2 linked regions of the Actinoplanes teichomyceticus ATCC 31121 genome follow. The protein of the gene in region 2 interacts with the protein of the main gene of each other region in a pairwise test. Links are inferred from orthologs where the notes say so. Each region holds a gene or a part of one and is shown on either strand. Other genes may lie near its edges. The genes, in order: rpe and eno.

What was found.
Region 1: the proteins of eno (region 2) and rpe interact in binary tests that used the Escherichia coli proteins (3 or more experiments, as listed by UniProt). The link is inferred for Actinoplanes teichomyceticus ATCC 31121 from one-to-one orthologs.

Annotation. Positions count from the first base shown.
Region 1 is NZ_CP023865.1:6,060,962-6,072,206, forward strand. Bases 3,689-6,451 are described here. They hold rpe (ribulose-phosphate 3-epimerase), read right to left. Parts: upstream 5,529-6,451; coding sequence 4,848-5,528; downstream 3,689-4,847. Other genes in these bases: ACTEI_RS26570 (GGDEF domain-containing response regulator), read right to left, coding at 3,844-4,851; ACTEI_RS26580 (acyltransferase family protein), read left to right, coding at 5,689-6,451. In the rest of the region: ACTEI_RS26555 (aminotransferase class V-fold PLP-dependent enzyme), read right to left, coding at 392-1,573; ACTEI_RS26560 (TetR/AcrR family transcriptional regulator), read left to right, coding at 1,650-2,243; ACTEI_RS26565 (lysophospholipid acyltransferase family protein), read left to right, coding at 2,563-3,219; more of ACTEI_RS26580, read left to right, coding at 6,452-6,831; ACTEI_RS26585 (RsmB/NOP family class I SAM-dependent RNA methyltransferase), read right to left, coding at 6,883-8,352; fmt (methionyl-tRNA formyltransferase), read right to left, coding at 8,408-9,334; def (peptide deformylase), read right to left, coding at 9,339-9,896; ACTEI_RS26600 (primosomal protein N'), read right to left, coding at 9,947-11,245. UniProt on the Escherichia coli protein: Catalyzes the reversible epimerization of D-ribulose 5-phosphate to D-xylulose 5-phosphate.
Region 2 is NZ_CP023865.1:801,170-812,449, reverse strand. What follows is about bases 3,868-6,665. They hold eno (phosphopyruvate hydratase), read right to left. Parts: upstream 6,010-6,665; coding sequence 4,726-6,009; downstream 3,868-4,725. Other genes in these bases: ACTEI_RS03725 (hypothetical protein), read left to right, coding at 6,185-6,665; ACTEI_RS03735 (FtsB family cell division protein), read right to left, coding at 4,018-4,614; ACTEI_RS03740 (DUF501 domain-containing protein), read right to left, coding at 3,868-4,018. Also shown: ACTEI_RS03770 (DUF4129 domain-containing protein), read right to left, coding at 1-378; ACTEI_RS03765 (uracil-DNA glycosylase), read right to left, coding at 430-1,182; ACTEI_RS36700 (LppU/SCO3897 family protein), read right to left, coding at 1,246-1,818; ACTEI_RS03750 (Ppx/GppA phosphatase family protein), read right to left, coding at 2,098-3,027; ACTEI_RS03745 (amino-acid N-acetyltransferase), read right to left, coding at 3,024-3,518; more of ACTEI_RS03740, read right to left, coding at 3,512-3,867; more of ACTEI_RS03725, read left to right, coding at 6,666-6,811; ACTEI_RS03720 (hypothetical protein), read left to right, coding at 6,922-7,548; ACTEI_RS03715 (DUF885 domain-containing protein), read right to left, coding at 7,836-9,452; ACTEI_RS03710 (nucleoside triphosphate pyrophosphohydrolase), read right to left, coding at 9,463-10,422; ACTEI_RS03705 (hypothetical protein), read right to left, coding at 10,419-11,201; mfd (transcription-repair coupling factor), read right to left, coding at 11,250-11,280. UniProt on the Escherichia coli protein: Catalyzes the reversible conversion of 2-phosphoglycerate (2-PG) into phosphoenolpyruvate (PEP). It is essential for the degradation of carbohydrates via glycolysis.

The sequences.
Region 1 (11,245 bases), 5.3 Mb from region 2 along the record:
CACGGTCTCCCGCGCGATCCGGTCCGCGCGATTGCCCGCGCGGTCTGGTCACGCGCGGCGAGGAGAGGGAGAAACGCCAAGAATCGGACACCGAGGGTACGCTTCGCGCACCCCGGTCGGATGCCACCCTCACTGAGGGCACACCCGTCCGATTCCGCGCGCTGTCTCCCATCCGGACTGTCTGACCGAGCTCTCGCCCGATCAACCGTCGGCCCCGGAGTTTCACCAGGTCCACCGGATGGGTATTCGACCATCCGGGTCGCGGGCTTACCGACGCGGAAGCGTCGGATCACCGCCGGTTCGGAATTTCACCGAGTCCCGCCAGCGCGTGGTGGGTTACCCCTGAGTCTTGCACGTGCTCGCGGATTTGCCACCCCGGGCGCGAGCCATCTCACAACCGCCTGTCGACCATGGCCCCTACCAGGGCCGCCACGTGCTCGACCTCGTCCTCGGTGTTGTAGTAGTGCGGTGAGAAGCGCACCAGCGGGGGCAGCCCGCGGTCCTCGGTGTCGAACTGCTGGTGCGCCGGCTCGGTGCTGGTGACGTTGACGCCGGACTCGGCCAGCCGGGCCACCACCAGCTCCGACTCCACACCGTCGACCCGCGCGGTGACGATCGCGCACTGCTGGCGGCCCAGGTCGTGCACGGTCACGCCCGGAGTGTCCTCCAACAGGCCGCGCATCCGGTCGCCGAGCTCCGCGTTGCGCTTGCCGATCTCGGCCAGCCCGAGGTTCAGCGCCTGGTCGACGGCCGCGCCCAGGCCCAGCACCGCGGAGTAGTTCAACTCCCAGGTGCCGAACCGCCGCGCCCCCGGCGCCCAGCGGTAGCCGCGCGCGCCGTCCCAGGCCGCCGACCGGATCTCCACCACGTGCGGCTCCAGCCGCTCCAGCATCCCGCTGCGCACCCAGAGGAAGCCGGTGCCGCGCGGCCCGCGCAGGAACTTGCGCCCGGTGCCGCAGAGCAGGTCACAGCCGATCTCCTCGACATCGACCGGGAACTGGCCGACCGACTGGGTGGCGTCGAGCAGGTAGGGCACGCCCGCGGCGCGGGCGATCTGCCCGACCTCGGCGGCCGGGTTGACCAGTCCGCCGGCGGTGGGCACGTGGGTCAGGCCGATCATTTTCGTACGCTCGTCGATCAGCGAGGCGAGCGCGTACGTGTCGATCTGCCCGTGCTCGTCGTTCGGCACCACCACGACCTCGGCGCCCACCCGCCGCGCGGCCCCAAGGTAGCCCAGGACGTTGCTGCCGTACTCGTTGCGGCCGGTCAGAATGCGGTCGCCGGGCGCCAGCGGGATCGCGTGGAACGCCGCCTGCCAGGCATGGGTGGCGTTGTCGAACAGCGCGATCTCGTCGGCCCGCCCGCCGAGCAGCTCGGCCAGCCCGGCGTGGACCGCGGCGACCCGCTCGGCGGCCGCGTCCGCCGCCTCGTACCCGCCGATCCGCGCCTCCGACTCCAGGTGGCCGATCACGGTGTCCAGGGTTGCCTGCGACATCAGGGCCGCGCCCGCGTTGTTGAGGTGGATCCGGTGCCGGCAGCCGGGGGTGGCGGCACGAAGCGCGTCGACGTCCATACCCGCAGATTGTCAGAGCGGCCGACGTCACGCACCTGGCGTAGACAGTGTCTACGAGCTCTGGTAGACACTGTCTATGCCCGCTGACGACGCCCTACGCGACCGGTTGGTGCGGGTCGGGGCCGAGCTGTTGCGTACCGGAAGTCCCGAAGCTCTCTCACTGCGTGAGATAGCCCGGCGCGCCGGCGTCTCGCACGGCGCGCCGCGCCGCTATTTCCCGACCCATCTGTCACTGCTGTCGGCCATCGCCCGGTCCGGCTACGCCGACCTGTCCGCCCAGGTCACCGCGGCCCTGCTGGCCGCCTCCCCGGATCCACGCGAGCAGATCGCCACGATCGCCCACCTCTACGTACGGTTCGCCGCCACCAACCGCGGGATGTTCGAGCTGATGTTCCGCCACGATCTGTTGCAGAGCGGCTATCTGGGCCTGCGTGACGACGCGCTCCCGCTGTTCCGGCTGCTGGTCGACCAGGTCGCCGCCGCACGCCCGGCATCCGGCCCACTCGCCGCCCCGCCCGCCGAGACCACCGCGGCCGCGATCTGGTCCGCCCTGCACGGCGTCGCGGAGCTGTGGAACTGGGGTTCGCTGACGCTCGCCACCAGGGCCACCGACCCGGCGCCGTTCATCGACGCCGTCCTGGACGCCCACCTCGGGCCGCCGGCCCACTGACCCGCACGACCGCCCCCCTTCGACCCGCCGCTGGCCCGGCGACCTGCACCGACCGGAGCGCCCTGACCGGGCCCCCGATCGCCGGGCCACCCGCACCGACCAACCGCCCTGACCGGCCCACCGATCGCCCGGCGACCCGCACCGGCCAGACCGCCCCCCACCGGGCCGTCGTTCCTCATGAGCGGAAGCGCCCACCCGCCGTCGTCACCCCGGTCCGTGGCGGCGGCCGATGTTCCGCCGGAATTCGCACCATCCGAATTTGCCGCAGCGCCGGGTAGAGCCGGCCCGCGCCCGCACCCGGAGGTCCTCCATGACCCGCATGCCACCCCTCTACGCGGCCGCTCATCGCACGCTCGGCGTCCTGCTGCGCGGTCTCTGGCCCACCACGGTCACCGGGCTGGAGCACCTCCCGGCCGGCACCGGCGCCGTCCTCGCCGCCAACCATCACGCCGTCGCCGACCAGCTCTTCCTCGGCGTCAACACGCCGCGGCACATCGCCTTCTGGGCCAAGGCCGAGTACTTCCGCTCCTCCGGCATCCGCGGCGCCCTGACCCGCCGGGTGGTCACCGGGATGGGCGCCATCCCGGTCGAACGCGCCGGCGGCCGGGCCGTGCTCACCGCCTTCGACGCGGCCGTCCCGATCCTTCAGGGCGGCGGGCTGGTCGCGGTCTTCCCGGAAGGCACCCGCTCCCCCGACGGCCGCCTCTACCGCGGCCGCACCGGCGCCGTCCGGCTCGCCGCCCAGGCCGGCGTCCCGATCGTCCCGGTCGGGATCCGCGGCACCGAACGGATCCGGCCGGCCGGGCGGCGGCTGCCCCGGCCACACCCGGTGACACTGAGCTTCGGGCCCGCCCTGCCGGTGGAGGTGGAGTCGGCGCGTGACGCCCGCCGGCTGACGGACGAGCTGATTGCGCGGATCCAGTCGCTGAGCGGACAGGTCTACGTGCCCTCCTACGCTCCTGTCCGGCATGGGTGACGCTGGTCGTCGGCGCCGTTCGGGGGTGGTGACGCTGCCCGGCGTGTGGTCCTGACGCGACCGTTGCCCGGATGTCGCCGCCTCCCCGTGGGTTCGGCGGGTGGTCGGCGGGTGGTCGGCGGCGCGCTTGTGGGGTGGGTGGCGGCACGCACTCACGGCCGTCGGTGGCCGCGGGAGCCCGGCGGCGTACGCCCCGCGTCACCACCGCGACGCCGGTCACTGCCCGCCCATGGCTGAGCCACGCGGCGCGTGGTTACGGTCCGGCCCTGTCACCGGCCGCGAGTGGTTGTTGAGCGAGTCCGGGCGCACGCTCGGCCGCCGGAGTCCGACTGGTGCTGACGGCGGCCATTCGATGCCATAACGACCACCAGCACCAGCCGGAACCACCGAGCTGGCACCCACGGCGGTGACCCGACCGCCGAAACAACCACCAACACCAGCCCACACCACCCAGCTGGCACCCACGGCGGTGACCCGGGCGCCGCGACGAGCACCACCACCAGCCGGAGGCCGGGTGGCGGGGGCTCGTGGCGCGGGAGGGCGACCGGCGGCATCGGCCAGCGACGTGCGGGCTGGCCGGCGGTGACCGGTGGTGGGCTGCCGGTCGTACCGAAGAGGTGGGTTTCAGGCCTCGGGTTCGCTGCGCCGCCGGTCGATCGCGACGTAGGAGCCGGGCTGCGACTTGGCGACCTTTTTCATCTCGGAGGCGACCGCGATGACCATCCGCGGGTCGTCGAACTGCCGGCCGCCGGCGGTGGCCTGGGCGACGCCGATGGAGAGGGTCACCAGGGCGGCGCGCTGCTTGTTGCCGCGCCGGTCGGGGACTTCGATGTATCCGCGCTGGGCGTCCTTCGGGTCGTAGAGGCGGTCGGCGGCCGATTCGAAGTCGGTGACCATGCTCTTGGTCAGCGGCAGGACCTGGTCCGGGTGGCAGATGAAGACGAAGTCGTCGCCGCCGATGTGGCCCAGGAAGATCGACGGTTTGCCGGTGGCGGCGCTGGCGCGTTGCAGGCTCCGGGCCAGGGCGATGATGAACTCGTCGCCGCGGTCGAATCCGTACACGTCATTGACGCTCTTGAATCGGTCGATGTCGATGTAGCCGACCGAGTAGTCGCCGCCGGCGCGCATGCGGTCGCTGATCTCGCGGCGGACGCGGGCGTTGCCGGGCAGGCCGGTCAGCGGGGAGACCTCGCGGAACTCCTTGTTGCGGCGCAGCGTCGTGGACACCCGGGCGATCAGCTCGGCCGTGTCGAACGGTTTGGTGAGGTAGTCGTCGGCGCCGGTGGTCAGCCCGACGACCTTGTCCACGGTCATGCTCCGGGCGGTCAGCATGATCACCGGCAGGGCGGAGGTCAGCGGGTCGGCGCGCAGCCGGCGGATCAGCTCGACCCCGTCCATCCGGGGCATCATCCAGTCGACCAGCGCCAGGTCCGGCCGGTGCGTCTCCATCATGTCGAGCGCCTCCTGCCCGTCGCGGGCGCGGATCACGTCGAAGCCGTGCACCTTGAGGTTGAACTCGACGAAGCTCGCGATGTCCTGGTCGTCGTCGACGACCAGGACGAGATCGGGTCGTTGTTCCTCGGCGTCGAGCCCGAGGTCGTCGACCACGGGCCCCGGCTCGGCGGTACTCACATCGACTTCCCCATCCGCTCGGCGGCCAGTGCCCGAAGCTTACGCACCGCCTCCGCCGGATCCTGCGCGCCATAGACGGCGGTGCCCGCCACGAACGCGTCCGCACCCGCCTCGGCGGCCTGCTCGATGGTGTCCGCCGCGATCCCGCCGTCCACCTCGACACGCACCTCGAGGTTGCCGGCCTCGACGCGCCGGCGCACGTCACGCACCTTGCCGAGCATCTCCGGCAGGAACTTCTGGCCGCCGAAACCGGCCTTGATCGTCATGATCAGCACGGTGTCGAAATGCGGCAGCATCTCCAGGTACGGCTCGACCGGCGTGTCCCGGTCGATGGCCAGCCCGGCCTTGGCGCCCGCCGCGCGCAGCGTCTTGGCCAGCGCCACCGGGTCCGCGCAGGCCTCGGCGTGGAACGTCACGTTGTACGCCCCGGCCTCGGCGTAGCCCGGCGCCCACCGCTCGGGATCGGTGATCATCAGGTGCACGTCGAACGGGAGCTTGGTCGCCTTGCGCAGACTCTGCACCACGGGCAGGCCGATGGTGAGATTCGGCACGAAATGGTTGTCCATGACGTCCACGTGCGCCCAGTCCGCGGCCCCCTCGATGGCGTGCACTTCCTCGGCGAGGCGGGAGAAGTCGGAGGCGAGGATGCTCGGCGCGATGATCGGCGATCGTGTCACCGGTGAAGTGTATGACCCCGCCCGCGCGGCACAGCACGGGAACCCGCGCCCACCAGCACGGAAACTCCGGGCGACCGGCACGGGAACTCTCACCCACACCGGGCGTCCGGCCGCGGCACGAGCCGCTGCCCGCCCGGTGTGCTCGGTATCGTTCCGCGCCATGACCACGACGCTGCAACAGCGCCGCGTGCCGGAGAGCCCCGCCCCCACCTCGCAGACCCGCCCGCGCCGGCCGCACCGGATCGCGGTCGTCGACGGGCTCCGGCTCCTGGCCGCGCTGGCCGTCGCCCTCTACCACCTCTGCGGCGACCTGCCGGTGGCCAAGGCGTGGGAGGCCCGCCCCCAGGACATCTTCCCCGGACTCTTCCCGATCGCGGCCTACGGCTGGCTCGGCGTCGAGCTGTTCTTCATGATCAGCGGGTTCGTCATCTGCATGAGCTGCTGGGGGCGTACCCCGGGGCAGTTCTTCCGGTCCCGGGTGGTCCGCCTCTTCCCCGCCTACTGGCCGGCGGTGCTGATCACCACGACGGTCGTGGCGCTGTGGCCGGTCGCCACCCACCGGCTGCCGATCGACCAGGTGATCGCCAATCTCACCATGCTGCACACGCCGCTGGGCGTGTCGAACGTGGACACCGCGTACTGGACGCTCTGGGCCGAGATGCGGTTCTACCTGCTGTTCGGGGTCGCCGCGGTGTGGCGCGGCCTGACCCTGCGGCGCACCCTGCTGTTCTGCTACGGCTGGCTGGTCGCCGCGGTGCTGGCCGGCGGCAGCAAGTTGCCGGTGCTGGCGCAGCTGTTCCAGCCCTCGTTCGCGCCGCTGTTCGTGGCCGGCATCGCCTTCTACCTGATCCACCGCTTCGGAGCGGACCTGCAGCTGTGGGGCGTGGTCGCGCTGTCCTGGGCGCTCGCCGTGCACAACGTGGTGGGCCGGGTGGGCGCCACCGCCGCGGCGAACCGCCAGCCGCTCGACGCCCGGATCGCCATGCTGCTGGTGACCGTGTTCTTCGTCGTCATGGCGGTCATCGCGCTGGGCTGGACCGCCCGGATCCAGTGGCGCTGGCTGACCTGGGCCGGGGCGCTGACCTACCCGTTCTACCTGCTGCACCAGTACATCGGCTGGTCGATCATCCACGGGTTGAGCGGGGTGCGCCCCCGCCTGCTCGTGCTCGCCGGGGTGATCGTGGCGCTGCTGTTCGCCGCCTGGCTGCTGCACCGGCTGGTGGAGAGGCCGCTGGCCCGGGTGCTGAAGGACCGGCTGGAGCAGGCCGCCGCCGGGATGCGGGCGAAGGACGCGCCAGCGTGACGACGAGGCCGCCGGAAACCTCCCGGCGGCCTCGTCCTTTTCACGACCGGATCAGCTGGTCCGCCGCAGCACCGCCAGGAACATCGCGTCGGTGCCGTGCCGGTGCGGCCACAGCTGCACCGTCGGCCCCGGGCCGAGCCCCGGCATCCCCGGCGGCAGCAGCGGCCGGGCGTCCACGAAGTCGACCTCGACGCCGCTGCGCCGGGCCCCCTCACTGACCGTCACCTGAGTCTCCACCATGTGCGGGGAGCACGTCACGTACGCCACCACGCCGCCCGGGCGCACCGCCCGCAGCGCCGCCACCAGCAGTTCCCGCTGCAGCCGGGTCAGCGGCGGCAGATCGGCCGGCTGCCGGCGCCAGCGTGACTCGGGCCGGCGCCGCAGCGAGCCCAGCCCGGTGCACGGCGCGTCCACCAGCACCCGGTCGAACGCCTCCTCCGGCAGGTCCGGGTCACGGCCCACCGAGCGGCCGTCCATCGGGAAGACCGTCACCGGCATCCCCTCGGTGGCCTGCTCGACCAGGCGGGCACGGTGCTCGGCGACCTCGACCGCGGTCACCTCGGCGCCCCGGCCGGCGGCGATCGCGCCGATCAGGCCGGTCTTGCCGCCGGGCCCGGCACACAGGTCCAGCCAGCGGGTGTCGCGGCCCTCGACCGGGGCGGCCAGCAGCGCCGCCGCGACCAGCTGGGAGCCCTCGTCCTGGACGTGGGCGCGGCCCTCGCGGATGGCGGCCAGGTCACGCGGCGCGCCGCCGGTGAGATAGACCGCGTACGGCGAGAACGCCCCCGGCACCCCGCCCACCTCGTCGGCCAGCTCGATCGCGTCGGCCCGCCCCGGACGCGCGCACAGGTGCACGGCCGGCGGCTGGTTGTCCTCGATCAGCAGCCGGGCGGTGTCCTCCAGGTCACCGCCGAGCGCCTCGGCGAACGACCGGACCACCCACTGCGGGTGGTGGTGCAGCACGGACAGGTTCCCGACCGGGTCGTCGTCGTACGACGGGGCGAGCTTCGCCAGCCACCCCTCCAGCGGGGTCTCCGAGATGGTGCGCATCACCGCGTTGGCGAACCCGGCCGCGCCCGGCGCCACCGACCGCACCAGGTCGACCGTCTGGTTGACCGCGGCGTGCGCCGGCACCCGGGTGTGCAGCAGCTGGTATGCGCCGAGCCGCAGGGCGTCGCGGGCCGGCGGGTCGATCCGGGCCACCTCCCGGCCGGCCGCGTCGGCGACGATCAGGTCGAGGGTTCCCAGCGCGCGCAGCGTGCCGTACGTCAGCTCGGTGGCGAACGCCGCGTCCCGCCCGGACAGCCCCATCCCGCCGAGGATGTCGGCCAGTACCAGGTTCGCGTACGCGTCGTCGCGGTGCACGGCGGCGATCGCCTCGTACGCCGCCTGCCGCGCCGGATCCGACGGCGGCCGGCCGCCGCGCGGAGCCCGCCCGCTGCGCTGATCCCGCGGATGTCCCGGTCCGGCCGGCCGCCGTGGGCCGGCGCCGTGCGGCCGTGAAGCCCGATGTTCGGTCACGCTGGATCTCCTTCGGCGTGCTCTCCTGGCCGTTGCTTGGCTGCGGTGCAGTCCGTCACGCCAGTTTTTCCCCTGCCTCGATACGCATGCCGCGCGCCCAGTCGGTCGCGGCCATCGGTTTCTTGCCGGCCGCGCGGACCTCGCCCAGTTGCACCGGCGTGGTCGCGGTGCCGGCCAGCACCTGGGTGCGCTCCACCCGCAGCTCGCCCGGCGGAAGGTGCGGGGCGTTCGCTACGGGGCGGACCGGGCCCAGCTTGAGCCGGTCGCCGCGCAGTGTCGTCCACGCGCCCGGCGCCGGGGTGCACGCCCGGATCCGCCGGTCCACCGCGAACGCCGGGTCGCTCCAGCGGATCCGCGCGTCCTCGGCGGTGAGTTTCGGTGCCAGGCTGACCCCGTCGTGCGGCTGCGGATGCGCCCGCGCGGTGCCCGCCTCGATCGCGTCGAGCACCGCGACGAGCAGCCCGGCGCCCTCGTGGGCGAGGCGCTCCAGCAGGTCGCCGGAGGTGTCGTTGAACCGGATCTGGTCGGTGACCGTGCCGTACACCGGGCCGGTGTCCAGACCCGCCTCCAGCTCGAAGACGCTGGCGCCGGTCACCTCGTCACCGTGCAGCACAGCGTGCTGCACGGGCGCCGCACCGCGCCAGGCCGGCAGCAGCGAGAAGTGCAGGTTCACCCAGCCGTGCTTGGGGATCTCCAGGGCGGACGGGGGCACCAGCGCGCCGTACGCCACCACCGGCACACAGTCCGGCGCCAGCTCGCGCAGCCGCTGCTGGAACTCCGGGTCGCGCGGTTTCTCCGGGGTGAGCACCTCGATGCCCCGTTCGTCGGCCCACGCGCCGGCCGGTGAGCGCACCAGGCGGCGGCCTCGCCCGGCCGGGGCGTCCGGCCGGGTCACCACGGCGACCAGTTCGTGCCCGGACGCGGCGATCGCGTCCAGGCTGGGCAGCGCCACCTCGGGCGTGCCGGCGAAGACCAGGCGCATCAGCTCACCGCCCCAGGCCGAAGATGCCCCGGCCGTGCGGGCTCTCCTTGATCGTCGGGGGCTTGGCCGCGTCGTACCACTCCGCGGAGCGGATCTGCTTCATCGCTTCCTTGCGCGCGGCCGCGTCCAACCGGTCCAGGAACAGCACGCCGTCCAGGTGATCGGTCTCGTGCTGCACGCACCGCGCCATCAGCCCGGTGCCGACCAGCTGGATCGGGTCGCCGTACTCGTTGAAGCCGTTCGCCACGACGTTCTGCCGGCGCTTGGTGTCGATGTAGATGCCCGGGATGGAGAGGCAGCCCTCCGGGCCGTCCTGCTCCTCGTCGTCCGGGAACGACAGCACCGGGTTGACGATGTGCCCGACCACGTCGTCGACATCGAAGGTGAACACCCGCAGGCCGACCCCGAGCTGCGGGGCGGCCAGACCGGCGCCGCCCTCGTCCAGCATGGTGTCGGTGAGGTCCTTGACCAGCTTGCGGAGCTCGACGTCGAAATCGACGACCGGGTCGGCCTCGGTGCGCAGCACCGGATCACCGAAAAGACGGATGGGCTGGACGGTCACTGAAGCGGAACTCCTCAGACAGGGAAACGGCTGGGAAACAGTCTACGGACCTAGAAGAGGTCGGCCGGGTCCACCTGGATGCGCACCGCGACGGCCGCCTTACGCGCGCTGCGCACCCCGGCCGCCACGTGCAGGGCGCGCGCCAGGTCCAGCGCCCGGGACCGGGCCACCCGGAGCAGCATCCGCTCCTGCTCGTCGCCGGCCGGGACCGGGCCGAGCTGCTCGGCGCCGTCCGGCAGGTCGGCGATCGTCAGCAGCTCGGCGACCGCCGGCGCCGGGCCGGTCACGCTGGCCATCCGGGCCGCGGGCGGGAAGCCCAGCTCACGGCGTTCGGCCAGCTCACGTGCGGCGAACCAGCCCGGGTCCCAGCGCAGCAGCGCCTGCACCGGGGCCAGCGAGCCGTCCGCCACCACGATCACCCGGCCCCCCGCCGGGGCGGGCCGGGCCAGCGCGGACGCGTTCAGCCAGCGCCGCATCGTCTCCTCGGCGGCGCGCAGGTCGGCCCGGCTCAGCAGCGCCCAGGTGTCCAGCAGCAGCACCGTGCCGTAGCCGCCCTCGGCCACCGGCTCGGCCCCGGGGGTGGCCACCACCATCGCCGGCTCACCGGGAACCGTGTCCAAGATCTCGTCGCGCCCGGACGTGCGCACCGGCACACCGGGGAACGCCCGGCCCAGCTCCTCCGCCGTACGCCGGGCCCCGATCACCGAGGCCCGCAGCCGCCGCTCGCCGCAGACCTGGCAGGTGTACGCCGGGAACGACCGCCCGCACCACCGGCAGACCGGCACGTCCCGCAAGTTGTGCAGGGCCAGCGGCCCGGAACAGGCCGGGCAGCGGGCCGGGTTCCGGCACTCCGCGCACGCCACCGAGGGCAGGTATCCGCGCCTCGGCACCTGGACCAGCACCGGGGCGCCGGCCTGCAACGCCTGCCGGGCCGCCTGCCAGGCCAGGCTGGGCAGCCGGGCGGTCACCGCGCCGGGATCGCGGGCCAGCTGCGGGTCGTCGCCGGTCGGCGAGATCGCCGGCTGACGCCGCCGCAGCACCGCGCGCTCCGCGGCGATCTCCCGGGCCCATCCGGTCTCCAGCAGCAGCTGCCCCTCCCCGGTACGCGCGAAGCCCCCGACCAGCGCCGCGCAGTCGACGAGCTGCGCCCGGGTGAGCAGCACCTCCCGGGCGTGCGGGTACGGCGATCGGGGCTCGGAGTGCAGGTCGTCCCCGTCGTCCCAGATCACCACCAGCCCGAGCCGCGCCACCGGGGCCCACATCGCCGCCCGGGTGCCGGCAACCACCGCGACCTGGTGCCGGCTGGCCGCCAGGAACCGGCGGTACCGCTCCGCCGGGCCGAGCGCCGC
Region 2 (11,280 bases):
CAGATCCTCCGCGGTGCGCCCGGCGCGGCGCGGGTCGCGGCGGCCGGTCCGCCTCCGGCGGCGGCGGGCCGCGTCCCGGATCAGCGCCCAGGTGAGGATCACCACCATCGCGGCCACCAGGACGGCGAGGATGGCCGTGGTCGCGGTGCCGATCCAGTCCGGCAGGCCACGGGCCGCCTCGACCGGCGTCTCGGTGGCCGGCGCGGCGGACGGGCGCCGGGTGGGCGGCAGCAGGGGCGGCGCGGTGGTGGTCGCGGTCGTCCGCGGGGTGACCCGATCCAGCTGCGGCGCCGACCGGGTGGCGGCCACCGAGGTCACGAGGAGCAGCCCGATGACGGCGGCCAGCGGCCACCAGCGGCGCACGATTGCGAGGTCCATGCGGGCGGTTTCAGATCCGTGACTCGAGGAGGGAATCGGACAGGACTCGCATCATGCCAGGCCCGCCAGAACCTTCGCACGGGTGAACACCTCGTCGAGCATGGCGGGGGTGAGCCGGCCGGTGAAGGTGTTCTGCTGGCTGACGTGGAAGCAGCCCAGCACCGCGGGCGCGCCGGGCAGGTGCGCCTCGGCGCCGTGGCCGAACCTCGGGCGCGGGACGGGCGGGCGTACGCCGTACACCGAACGCATCGCCGGCCACCAGGCGGCCCAGGCGAAAGCGCCCAGCGTGACCACCACCCGGGCGCTGGGCGCGATCAGTTCCAGTTCGCGCCGCAGCCACGGCGCGCAGGTGTCGCGTTCCTCGGGCGTGGGCTTGTTGTCCGGCGGCGCGCAGCGCACCGCCGCGAAGATCCGGGTGTGCCGCAGGGCCAGGCCGTCGTCGGCGGCCACGCTCGTCGGCTGGTTCGCCAGGCCGGCCCGGTGCAGGGCGGCGAACAGCACGTCACCGGAGCGGTCCCCGGTGAAGATCCGGCCGGTCCGGTTGCCGCCGTGCGCGGCCGGCGCCAGGCCGAGGATGGCGATCCGGGCGTCGGCCGGGCCCAGCCCGGGCACCGGCCGGCCCCAGTAGTCCTGGTCGCGGAAGGCCGCGCGCTTGACCGTGGCGATCTCGGTGCGCCACGCGACCAGGCGGGGGCAGGCGAAACAGTCCGCGACGCGGGCGTCGAGCGCGCTCAGCGAGGCAGCCTCGGCCGCCTGCGCGACAACCGCTTGCGGGGTACGCGGGGAGGCCTCGGACGGTTGCACCGCACCAGAATGCCACCGGGGGCGGCGCGCCCTGTCGACGCACCGCCCCCGGGTTCCGATCCGTTACTTGGCGGCCTTGACGCAGAGCAGGTACTTGTCGTCGCCCGAGCTGGTCAGGACGGCCGGGTCCTTGTCGGTCTCCTTGAAGTACTGGTCGCACGCGGTGCTGTTCACGTCGTCGGTGCCGTCGACACGGCCGACCACGACGAACTTGGCGTCGGACTTGCCACAGTCGACGATCTCGGCCTCGGTCTCCTTGGCCTTGTCCGACAGGTCCTCGCTGACCGAGATGCAGTCGTTCACCTTGGCGTCCTTGGTGGGGTCCGAGGACAGCGCGCTGGCCAGGCCGAACTTCAGCCCGAAGATGACCAGGGCGGCGACGATGGCACCGACGATGCTGAGCGCCTTCTTGCCGCCGGACTTCTTGGCCGGGGCGGGGGCGGGGAAGCCGGCGGGCGCCCCGGGGGGCGGCGGGAACCCGGCCGCGCCCGGCGCGCCGGGCGGCGGGAAGCCGGGGGCGCCGGCGTTCGGCGGCGGGAAGCCGGGAGCGCCGGCGTTCGGCGGCGGGAACGCCTGTCCGCCGTCAGCGGGCGGAACATTCTGCGCGCCGTGGGGCGGCTCAACCGGGTTGGACATTGATGCTTCCTTTCGCGGACGATCGACGTCCGATCGTTAGGCAGGCGAGGATAACGATCGTCTCGACCATCGCGCGACCCGACTTCACCTGCGGTTATCGACGATTCCGTAAGAGGAGCTGAGACTTCCCTGGGAAAATGACGCAGGGTGGCGCGGCGGCGACAGCGAGGCGGCGAAGTCGGGCCGAAGCGCCGGAAAAGGCCGCCCGTTCGGGCAGCGTTCGATGCCGGTACGGGCCGGTTTCCGGGGGCCGTCACGCCCCGGCCGCGGCCCGTGCCGTCAGCTCCCGGCCAGCCCGAAGGCGATCCCGTCCAGGATGTCGTGCTCGGAGGCGATCACCGAGTCGTGCCCGGATCGCTCCATGATGATCCGCATGATCAGGGCGCCCGCCCCGATCACGTCGGCCCGGCCCGCGTGCATCACCGGCAGCGCCAGCCGCCGCTCGACGGTCATCCCCAGCAGCTCGGCGGTGACCCGGCCGACCGCCTCCCGGCTGATCTCGCTGTGGTGGATGCGCGCCGAGTCGTACACCGGGAGGTCGTGCGCCAGCGCCGCGACCGTGGTCACCGTCCCGGCCAGCCCGACCAGGGTCCGCGCGTCGCGGCCGGACACCGCGGCCAGGGCGGTGTCGACGGCCGCCGTGACGTCCGCCTCCGCCGCGGCCAGCTCCGCCGCCGTCGGCGGGTCGCCGTGCAGGTGCCGCTCGGTCATCCGGACGCAGCCGATGTCCACCGAGATCGCCTGCCGGACGCCGTCCGTGCCGGTGACGAACTCGGTGGAGCCGCCACCCAGGTCGAACACCAGGTACGGCCCCGGGGCGCGCAACCCCCGGACCGCGCCGAGGAAGGACAGGGCGGCCTCCTCCTCACCGGTGATCACCTCGGGCTCGACACCCAGCACGCCGCGCACCATGTCGCGGAAGTCCTGCGCGTTCGAGGCGTCCCGGGAGGCCGAGGTGGCGCACATCCGTACCGCGACCGCCCCGGACTCCTCGATCTCGGTGGCGTAACCGGCCAGCGCGGCCCGGGTCCGGTCGAGCGCCGCGGCGGACAGCATCCCGGTGCGGTCCACACCCTCCCCCAGGCGGACGATCTCCATCCGCCGGGAGACGTCGGTCAGCCGGTCCCCGGCCACGTCGGCGATCAGCAGGCGGATCGCGTTGGTACCGCAGTCGATCGCGGCGACCCGCACGGGTGCGGCGGCGCTCATAGGTGCAGCAGCATTCTCTTGTTCCCCAGGGTGTTCGGCTTGACCCGCTCCAGGTCCAGGAACTCGGCGACGCCCTCGTCGTAGGAGCGCAGCAGCTGCTCGTAGACGGCGTGCGGCACCGGTGCGCCGTCGATCTCGGTGAACCCGAACGAGCCGAAGAACCGGGTCTCGAAGGTCAGGCAGAAGACCCGGCGTACGCCGAGCTCCCGCGCCTGCTCCAGGAGCACGCCGACGATCCGGTGACCGATCCTGCGGCCCCGCCGCTCCGGATGCACCGCGACGGTACGGATCTCCGCCAGGTCCTCCCACATCACGTGCAGGGCCCCGCAGCCGACCACCGTGCCGTCGTCGTCCTCGGCCACCCAGAACTCCTGGACGGACTCGTAGAGGGTGACCGTCGCCTTGCTCAGCAGCCGCCGGTCGGTGGTGTACGTGTCGACCAGCGACCGGATCGCCTTGACGTCCCCGGTCCGGGCGCGCCGGATCAGCATTCGTCCCGCTCGGGCCGCACGCACGGGCCGTCCGCCCACCAGGGCTCCACCGCGTCGCGCACCTCGTCCCCGAACGGGTTCACCCCGCGCCCGGCGGCCAGCGCGTGTCCGAGATGGACGTGCAGGCACTTCACCCGGTCCGGCATCCCGCCGGCCGAGACGTCGTGGATCTCCGGGACGTCGTCGATCGCCCGGCGACGGTCCAGATAGTCCTGATGCGCGGCGGCGTAGCGGGCGGCCAGCTCCGGATCGGTGCTCAGCCGTTGCTGCATGTCGCGCATCACGCCGGCGGACTCCAGCCGGCTGCACGCCGCGGTGGCGTGTGGACAGGTCAGGTAGTACATCGTGGGGAACGGCGTGCCGTCGTCGAGCCGGGGCGCGGTCTCCACCACGTCCGGGTTGCCGCACGGGCAGCGGTGCGCGATCGCCCGGGTGCCGCGGGGCCGGCGGCCGAGCTGGGCCGCCACGATGTCGAGGTCGGCGGGGGTCGGTGCTTCCATCAGTTCGAGGGCTCCGCGTTGGCGGCTCGGACGCTGTGCCACAGCGTGTCGTACCAGCGGTCCGGGGCGGCCGCCGGGGCTTTCTGGTCGGCGTCGCGGGCGGCGCCATCCGGGTCGTTGATCACCAGCAGCGGCGCCTCACCCGGGCGTACGTAATACAGCTCTTTCCGGGCCTGGATCCGGATGTACTCCTTGTCCTTCCACTTCTCCAGCTCCTTCGCCGTCTCGGCGATCTGGGCCCGCTGCTGCGCCTGCGCCCGCTCCATCTGGGCGATCTGCGACTCCTGCTGCAGGTAGACCCGGACCGGATAGGTGTAGGCCAGGGCGAGGACCACGAAGACCGCGAGGAGGATGGTGGCCCGGCTGGTCAGCGCGCGAGGGCGCGGCGCGGCGGTGCGCTTGGCGGCCGGGCCGCCGGACTGCGACGTACGCCGTGAGCCGGCCGGACGAGCCGCGCGCGCCGTGGCGACCCGGACGGTGGGGCGGGCCTCGACCCGCAGCGGGCCGGCGCCCCGGGTGCGTCCGGTGCCGGGGCGGCCGCTCGCGCTCGACCGGCGGGACGGGCCCTGACCGCTCGGCATGCGACGCTGTGTCATCTCCACCCCTCCCCGTGGCGCTCCGGCGACCCGGCACGGATCGTGGCACCCGCTCGGAAACCTATGCCGCCGAACGCGGGTGCCACAACTCCATGATCTGCCGGTCCGGTATTACCCGACGCGGTAACGCGGGAACGCGCCGGCGCCGGCGTACCGGGCGGCGCTCTCCAGCTGCTCCTCGATGCGCAGCAGCTGGTTGTACTTGGCGACCCGGTCGGAACGCGCCGGGGCGCCGGTCTTGATCTGGCCGGAGCCGACCGCCACCGCCAGGTCGGCGATGGTGACGTCCTCGGTCTCGCCGGACCGGTGCGACATCATGGTCTTGAAGCCGGCCCGGTGGGCCAGGTCCACGGCGTCCAGCGTCTCGGTCAGCGAACCGATCTGGTTCACCTTGACCAGGACCGCGTTGCCGGCCGCCTCGGCGATGCCGCGGGCGATGCGCTGCGGGTTGGTGACGAACAGGTCGTCGCCGACGATCTGGATCTTGTTGCCGAGCTGCGCGGTCATCGCGCTCCAGCCGGCCCAGTCCTCCTCGGCCAGCGGGTCCTCGATCGAGACGATCGGGTACTCGTCGGCGAGCTTCGCGTAGTAGGCGATCATCTCGTCGGTCGACTTCGGGGCGCCCTCGAAGACGTACGACCCGTCGGAGTAGAACTCGGTCGCGGCGACGTCCATGGCCAGCACGATGTCGCTGCCCAGGGAGAAACCGGCGGCCTGGACGGCCTCGGCGATCAGGTCCAGCGCGGCGGCGTTGGCCGGCAGGCTCGGCGCGAAGCCGCCCTCGTCGCCCAGGCCGGTGGACAGGCCCTTCTTCTTCAGCACCGCCTTGAGCGCGTGGTAGACCTCGGCGCCGGTGCGCAGCGCCTCGCGGAAGGTCGGGGCGCCGATCGGGGCGATCATGAACTCCTGCACGTCGACGTTGGAGTCGGCGTGCGCGCCACCGTTCAGGATGTTCATCATCGGGACCGGAAGCAGCGCGGCGTTCGGGCCACCGAGGTAGCGGAACAGCGGAAGCTCGGCGGAGAGCGCGGCGGCCTTGGCGACCGCCAGGGACACGCCCAGGATCGCGTTGGCGCCCAGCTCGGACTTGCCGTCGGTGCCGTCCAGGTCGAGCATCTTCTGGTCGATCAGGCGCTGCTCGCTCGCCTCGTACCCGAGCAGCTCGTCGGCGATCTTGTCCTCGATGTTGACGACCGCCTTCTCGACGCCCTTGCCGAGGTACCGGCCCTTGTCGCCGTCACGCAGCTCGAGCGCCTCGAACGCGCCGGTGGAGGCGCCGGAGGGCACCGCGGCGCGGCCGACCGTGCCGTCGTCCAGGCCGACCTCGACCTCGACGGTCGGGTTGCCCCGGGAATCCAGGATCTCGCGCGCGACGATCGCTTCAATGGTGGCCATTTGTGGTGTCGCTCCCTAATGGTTTGTACGGATACAGTTTCGGTCCGCGACCCTGCGGGCCGACCACACCCGCAAGAGCGTATCGAGCCCGTGTGCCGCGCGTTCGCCCGGCCGGTCAACTTCACCGCCCGGTATACCTCAAAACAGCGGCCCGCCTGCCGAAACAGGGGGCACTATGAGCAGCAGCCTGTTTCCCGACGGCGCACGCGTCGAGATGGAGGCCGGGGGCGAGAGCCACACCGGCGTCCGCGTGGTGGCCGCCTCCACCACGGTCGTGACGGTCTCGCTCGCCCGCTCCCAGGTGCCGCTGATCGGCTCCACGGTGATTCTGCGCTGGTCCGCCGCGCCGCGCGGCCGGTACGAGGTATCCGCCGCGGTCGCCGGGATCGACGAGAACCGGGTCCAGCTGCGCCTGGACGGGGAGCCGCAGATCACCCAGAACCGGCTGTACGTGCGTGGCGGCGGGGGCGAGCCGATCGTGATGAGCCGCCCGGAACATCCGGACGCGATCGGCTGGGTGCACGACATCAGCGAGCGCTCGGTGCGGGCGCACTTCACCGATGTCGAGGTGCGGCCGGGACACGAGGTGACGCTGCGGGTACAGCTCGGGCCGGATGCGATCGACCTGCACGCCACCGTCACCAAGGCCAGCGCCGTACGCCAGCAGGTGCCGGTGCGCGGCCCGCTCTCCGTGGAGATGGTGGCGCTCTACGACCCGGGTGAGTCACAGGCGAAGATCATTAGACGTTATGTCATGCGTTACCAGCTCCTGATGCGTGCCAAAGCCGCGGAGTCGGCCTGAGCAAAGCGGAATACGCAATTGCGGATTCCGCCGGCCAATTGATCGGCGGATATCGTTTGCGGGCGGTGGCCGGGTGGGCCAGGGTGGTGATCGTGGCCCGCCTTCGTTTTGTGAATGGATTACTGGCCGCGGGCGTGCTGCTCGCCGGGGCGGCCTGCACCGGTGTCGACCAGGCCAGCGCCTCCGGGGTCGGGACGGCCGACGCGGTCGCCCAGCTCGCCGGGCAACTGGCCGACTCCGCCGCGCTGACGTACACCGCGACGTACCGGGTGGCCGGCGGGGGCACCGCCACGGTCACCCGGGCGCAGGACCCGCCACGGGTGGCGTACCGGTGGCCGGACGGCCGCCTGATCGTCACGCCGGACGGGCCGATCCGGTGCACGGGCACCCGGACCTGCACCATCACCGCGCCCGGCGGACCGGTCGCGGCGCCGCCGGCGAGCAGCGGGGTGATCACCTCCGGCGCCGCGCAGGCGATGCTGCGGGCCGCGGAGACGCAACCGGCCCTGGACATCTCGCAACGCGACACCACGCTCGCGGCGCGGCATGTGGCCTGTCTGCGGGTGCGCTGGTCGTTCGAGGTGTGCGTGACCGGGGACGGGATCCTGGCGGCCTTCACCGGCACGGTCGCCGGGACGGAGCTGGAAATGACCCTCACCGACCTGACCTCGGCCGCCGGCGACGGTGACTTCCGGATCCCGCCCGGCGCCGACGTGACAGACCGCCGGCCCAGGTGATCCTTCCCGTCCTGGTCGTCTCGCTCTCGACCACCTCCCGTTCGGGACTGACATTCCCGGGTGTTCGCTGTTGTTTCCCCGCACCACAGCCTTCCGTCCGCGGGCGGGGCGGGCCACTGCCGCTGGCCCCGCGCCGGGGTTCCCAAGGTCCCGTCTCCCCCCGGCCACCGGAACCGGATCGCCGGCCCTCTCCCCCCGGCCCCCGGAACCGGATCGCCGGCCGTCTCCCCCGGCCACCGGAACCGGGTCGCCGCCCGGCGAAGATTCGACCCGGCCCGCGGCGGGGCTCAGACGTCCAGCAGGGTGCGCAGGTGCCGCGGGGGTGGCGAGCCGTGCGCCAGCATGGCGTCGTGCCAGGCTTTCGGGGTGGCGCCGAACGGACGGGCCGCGGCGAGGGCGGCGACCTCGGTGTAGCCGACGAAATACGTCGAGAGCTGGGTCGAGGTGAGCAGGGCCCGGCGCCACTTGCCGGCGGCCTCGCCCTCCTCCTGGAAGCCGCGGCCGGTCATCAGGGCCATCGCCTCCGGCTCCGGCAGCTGCTCGCAGTGCACCAGCTGGTCGATGATGGCGTTGAGGCTCATCCGCAACTGCATCTTGAGCTGCTGCATCCGGACCGTGCGGCCGCCGAACCCGAGGCCGGCCATCAGCTCCTCGGCGTAGGCCGCCCACCCCTCCACGAACGGGCCGGACCAGCCCAGCGCGCGGACCCGGGTGCCGGCCCGGAACCGGCGGGCGTGCGCCAGCTGCAGGAAATGCCCGGGCATGGCCTCGTGCACCGTGAGGTTGCGGATCATCTCGTTGTTGTACTCGCGGTAGAAGCTGCGGACCCGCTCCGGTGACCAGCCGGACGGGGCCGGGGCGATGCAGTAGAACGTCGGCACGTCGGCGGTCTCCAGCGGGCCGGGCGGGTCGCAGTAGGCCACCGCGACGCCCCGGGCGAACTCCGGCATCTCCTCGACCACGCACGGGTCGTCGACCAGCGACACGACGTCGTGCCGGCGGACGAACTCGACCGCCTCGTCCATCGACGCCCGGGCCAGGCCGAGGATCGAGGAGTTGTCCGGGTGCCGCTCGGCGATGGTGTCGAGGGCGCGGCGTACGGTGCCGTCGTCGGCCGGGCCGCCGACCAGCTCGGCGGCGAGCTCCCGCAGCACGTCACCGACCCGGTCCAGGTTCGCCCGGGCGCGGGCGAGCACCTCGGCCGCGGAGAGCTCGGTGTCCAGCGTGTGCCACAGGCGCGCCTCCCACAGCCGGCGGCCCAGTCGCGGATCGCGGCCCGGCTCGCCGCTGTCCAGCAGCTGCCGCAGCCAGCCGCCGAACTCGTCGAGCGCCGCCAGCGCGGCCGCGGCGGCCCGCTCGACCGTCACGCGCAGGCCCGGCTCCTGCGCCAGCAGGGCGGGCAGCTGGTCACGGATCAGCCCGGCCGTGCCGGCGAACTGCCCGGCCGCGGTCTCGGCGTGGACGCGGGGCACGTCGCGCAGCACCGCGCGGGCGCCGGCCAGCGCGTCCGGCAGGGCGGCGAGCCGGCCACGCAGGCTCACCAGACGCTCCTGCGCGGGCGCGAACGGCCGGGCCAGCAGAGCGTGCAGCAGCGGGCCGGGGTTGTGCTCCAGCGGGTTCCACTCGTGCTCGCGGACCGCGGTCAGCTCGAACAGCCCGCGCTCGACCGCGGCGGCCAGGATGGCGTGGTCGACCTGCTCCTCGGGGTCGAGCACGTCGGCGTCGACCCCGGTGAGCGTGTCGGCCGCGTCGCGCAGCATGGCGGCCCGGGCCGTGACGCCGGTGGCGGAGAGGTCGGGCAGGCGATCGTCGAAGCGGTGATCGCCCGCGTGCAGGGCGGTGACGGGATCGCTCTCCAGGAGAGCGTCGACGATGCGTTCGGCGAGCGGCGCGAACTCCGGCATGTCCAGAAAACTACTCGGCGGCTCCGGCGTTTTCCGCTGCTCGCACGGCTTGTGCGTACGCCAGGGCGGTCTGCCGCAGCGCGGCCTCGGGATCGAGGCCGGCGGCGCGGGCCTCGGCGACCAGCCGCAACAGCACCGCGCCGAGGTCGTCGCCGGCCGGGAGGGGCACGTCCACCGCGCCCCGCCGCGCCCGCTGCAGGATCTTGGCGGCCAGCGCCAGCGCCGGCTGACTCAGCGCCACCCCGTCCAGTACGGACTCCCGCGCCTTCTCCTCGCGCTTGATCCGCTCCCAGTTGGCGGTGATCTCCTCCAGGTCCTCGACCCGCTGTCCGGCGAACACGTGCGGGTTGCGCCGCACCATCTTGTCGACCAGCGTCCCGGCCACGTCGTCGACGTTCCAGGCCCGGCCGTCCGGCAGCTCCTCGGCGAGCCGGGCGTGCAGCACGATCTGCAGCAGCACGTCGCCCAGCTCCTCGCGCAGCTCGTCCAGGTCGTCCCGGTCGATCGCGTCGTACGCCTCGTAGCTCTCCTCCAGCAGGTACGGCGCGAGCGTGCGGTGGGTCTGCGCCCGCTTCCACGGGTCCCCGCCGGGCGAGACCAGCCGGTCCATCACCGCGACGGCGTCCAGCAGCCGGGCGCCGGGCGGATCCCAGGAGCCGTACATCAGCTCCAGCTCGGCCAGGCCGGGCTCACGGGCCAGCCGCAGGCCGAGCTGCCGGGCGAACGGCTGGTCGCCGTGCGGACCGGCCAGCCAGACCGCCAGCGGCGCGCCGCCGATCGCGTCGAGCAGCCCCTGCGCGTCGGTGTCCAGCACGGTGACCGGCACGCCGGCCGCCCGCAGCGCCGCCGCCTGCTCGCTCTCGGCGGCGGCGAAGACCGGCCCGGAGCGCACCGTGTCCCACGCCTCCGCGGTCAGCAGCCCCGCCGGCAGGCGCGGCGAGGTGACCAGCAGAACGATCCGGGTGCTCAACTGACGTCGGTGACCGGGACGGCCGACTCGTCGCCCAGCTCGGCGGCGACGAGCTGGTAGATCGGGCTGACCTGGCTGTTCTGGATGCCGTACAGGCCGATCTCCAGCGGCTGGTAACGCGGGTTGATCGTGACGTCCAGCGGCTCGGCGATCTCGCGTACCTCGGTGCGGACGGTGACCGCCGCCTGCAGCTGCTGCACCGCCTGCTCGGGCAGGGTGCTGCGGAAGCTCTCGAAGGTGGTCCCGGCGTCCAGCGCCCCGTTGGCGCCGAACCGCTGGTAGATGTCGCGCAGGTCGTCGTCGGTGAGCGGGGCCGGGCGCTGCACCGACTGCTCGACGACGCTCAGCAGGGCGATGTACTGGGTGTACAGCCGGACGTACTCGGCGTTCTCCGGCAGCCGGAGCTTGCCGGCGATCTGGTCGTAGGCGAGGTCGGCGGGCACCGTGACGTTGTGCCGGGCCGCGACCCGGTTCAGCAGCTCGCGGCTGACCAGGACGTTGACGATGTCGGCGCGGGTGATCGGCAGGGCGGCCGGGTCCGTGCCGCTCGCCGGGGCGTTGAGTGCCCCGGTCTCCGGGTCGGTGGCCGGGGCGCTCGCCGCCGGGTTCCGGGTGAACGCGGCACGCGCGTCGTCCCAGATGTCCTGGACCCGTTTCTCGGTGATCCGGGTGTCGCCGACGTAGGCGGCCACGGCCGGTTCGGAACGGCAGGCGGACAGGCCGGCGAGCGCAAGGGACGCGACGACGACCATGGATGCGAGTCGGCGGTTACGCTGCATGGTCAACACTGTCTCACGCGTAATGTGATCTACGTCGCCCACCCCCGATCACCCGCGCGTCGCGGCCGCGGCCGGAGCC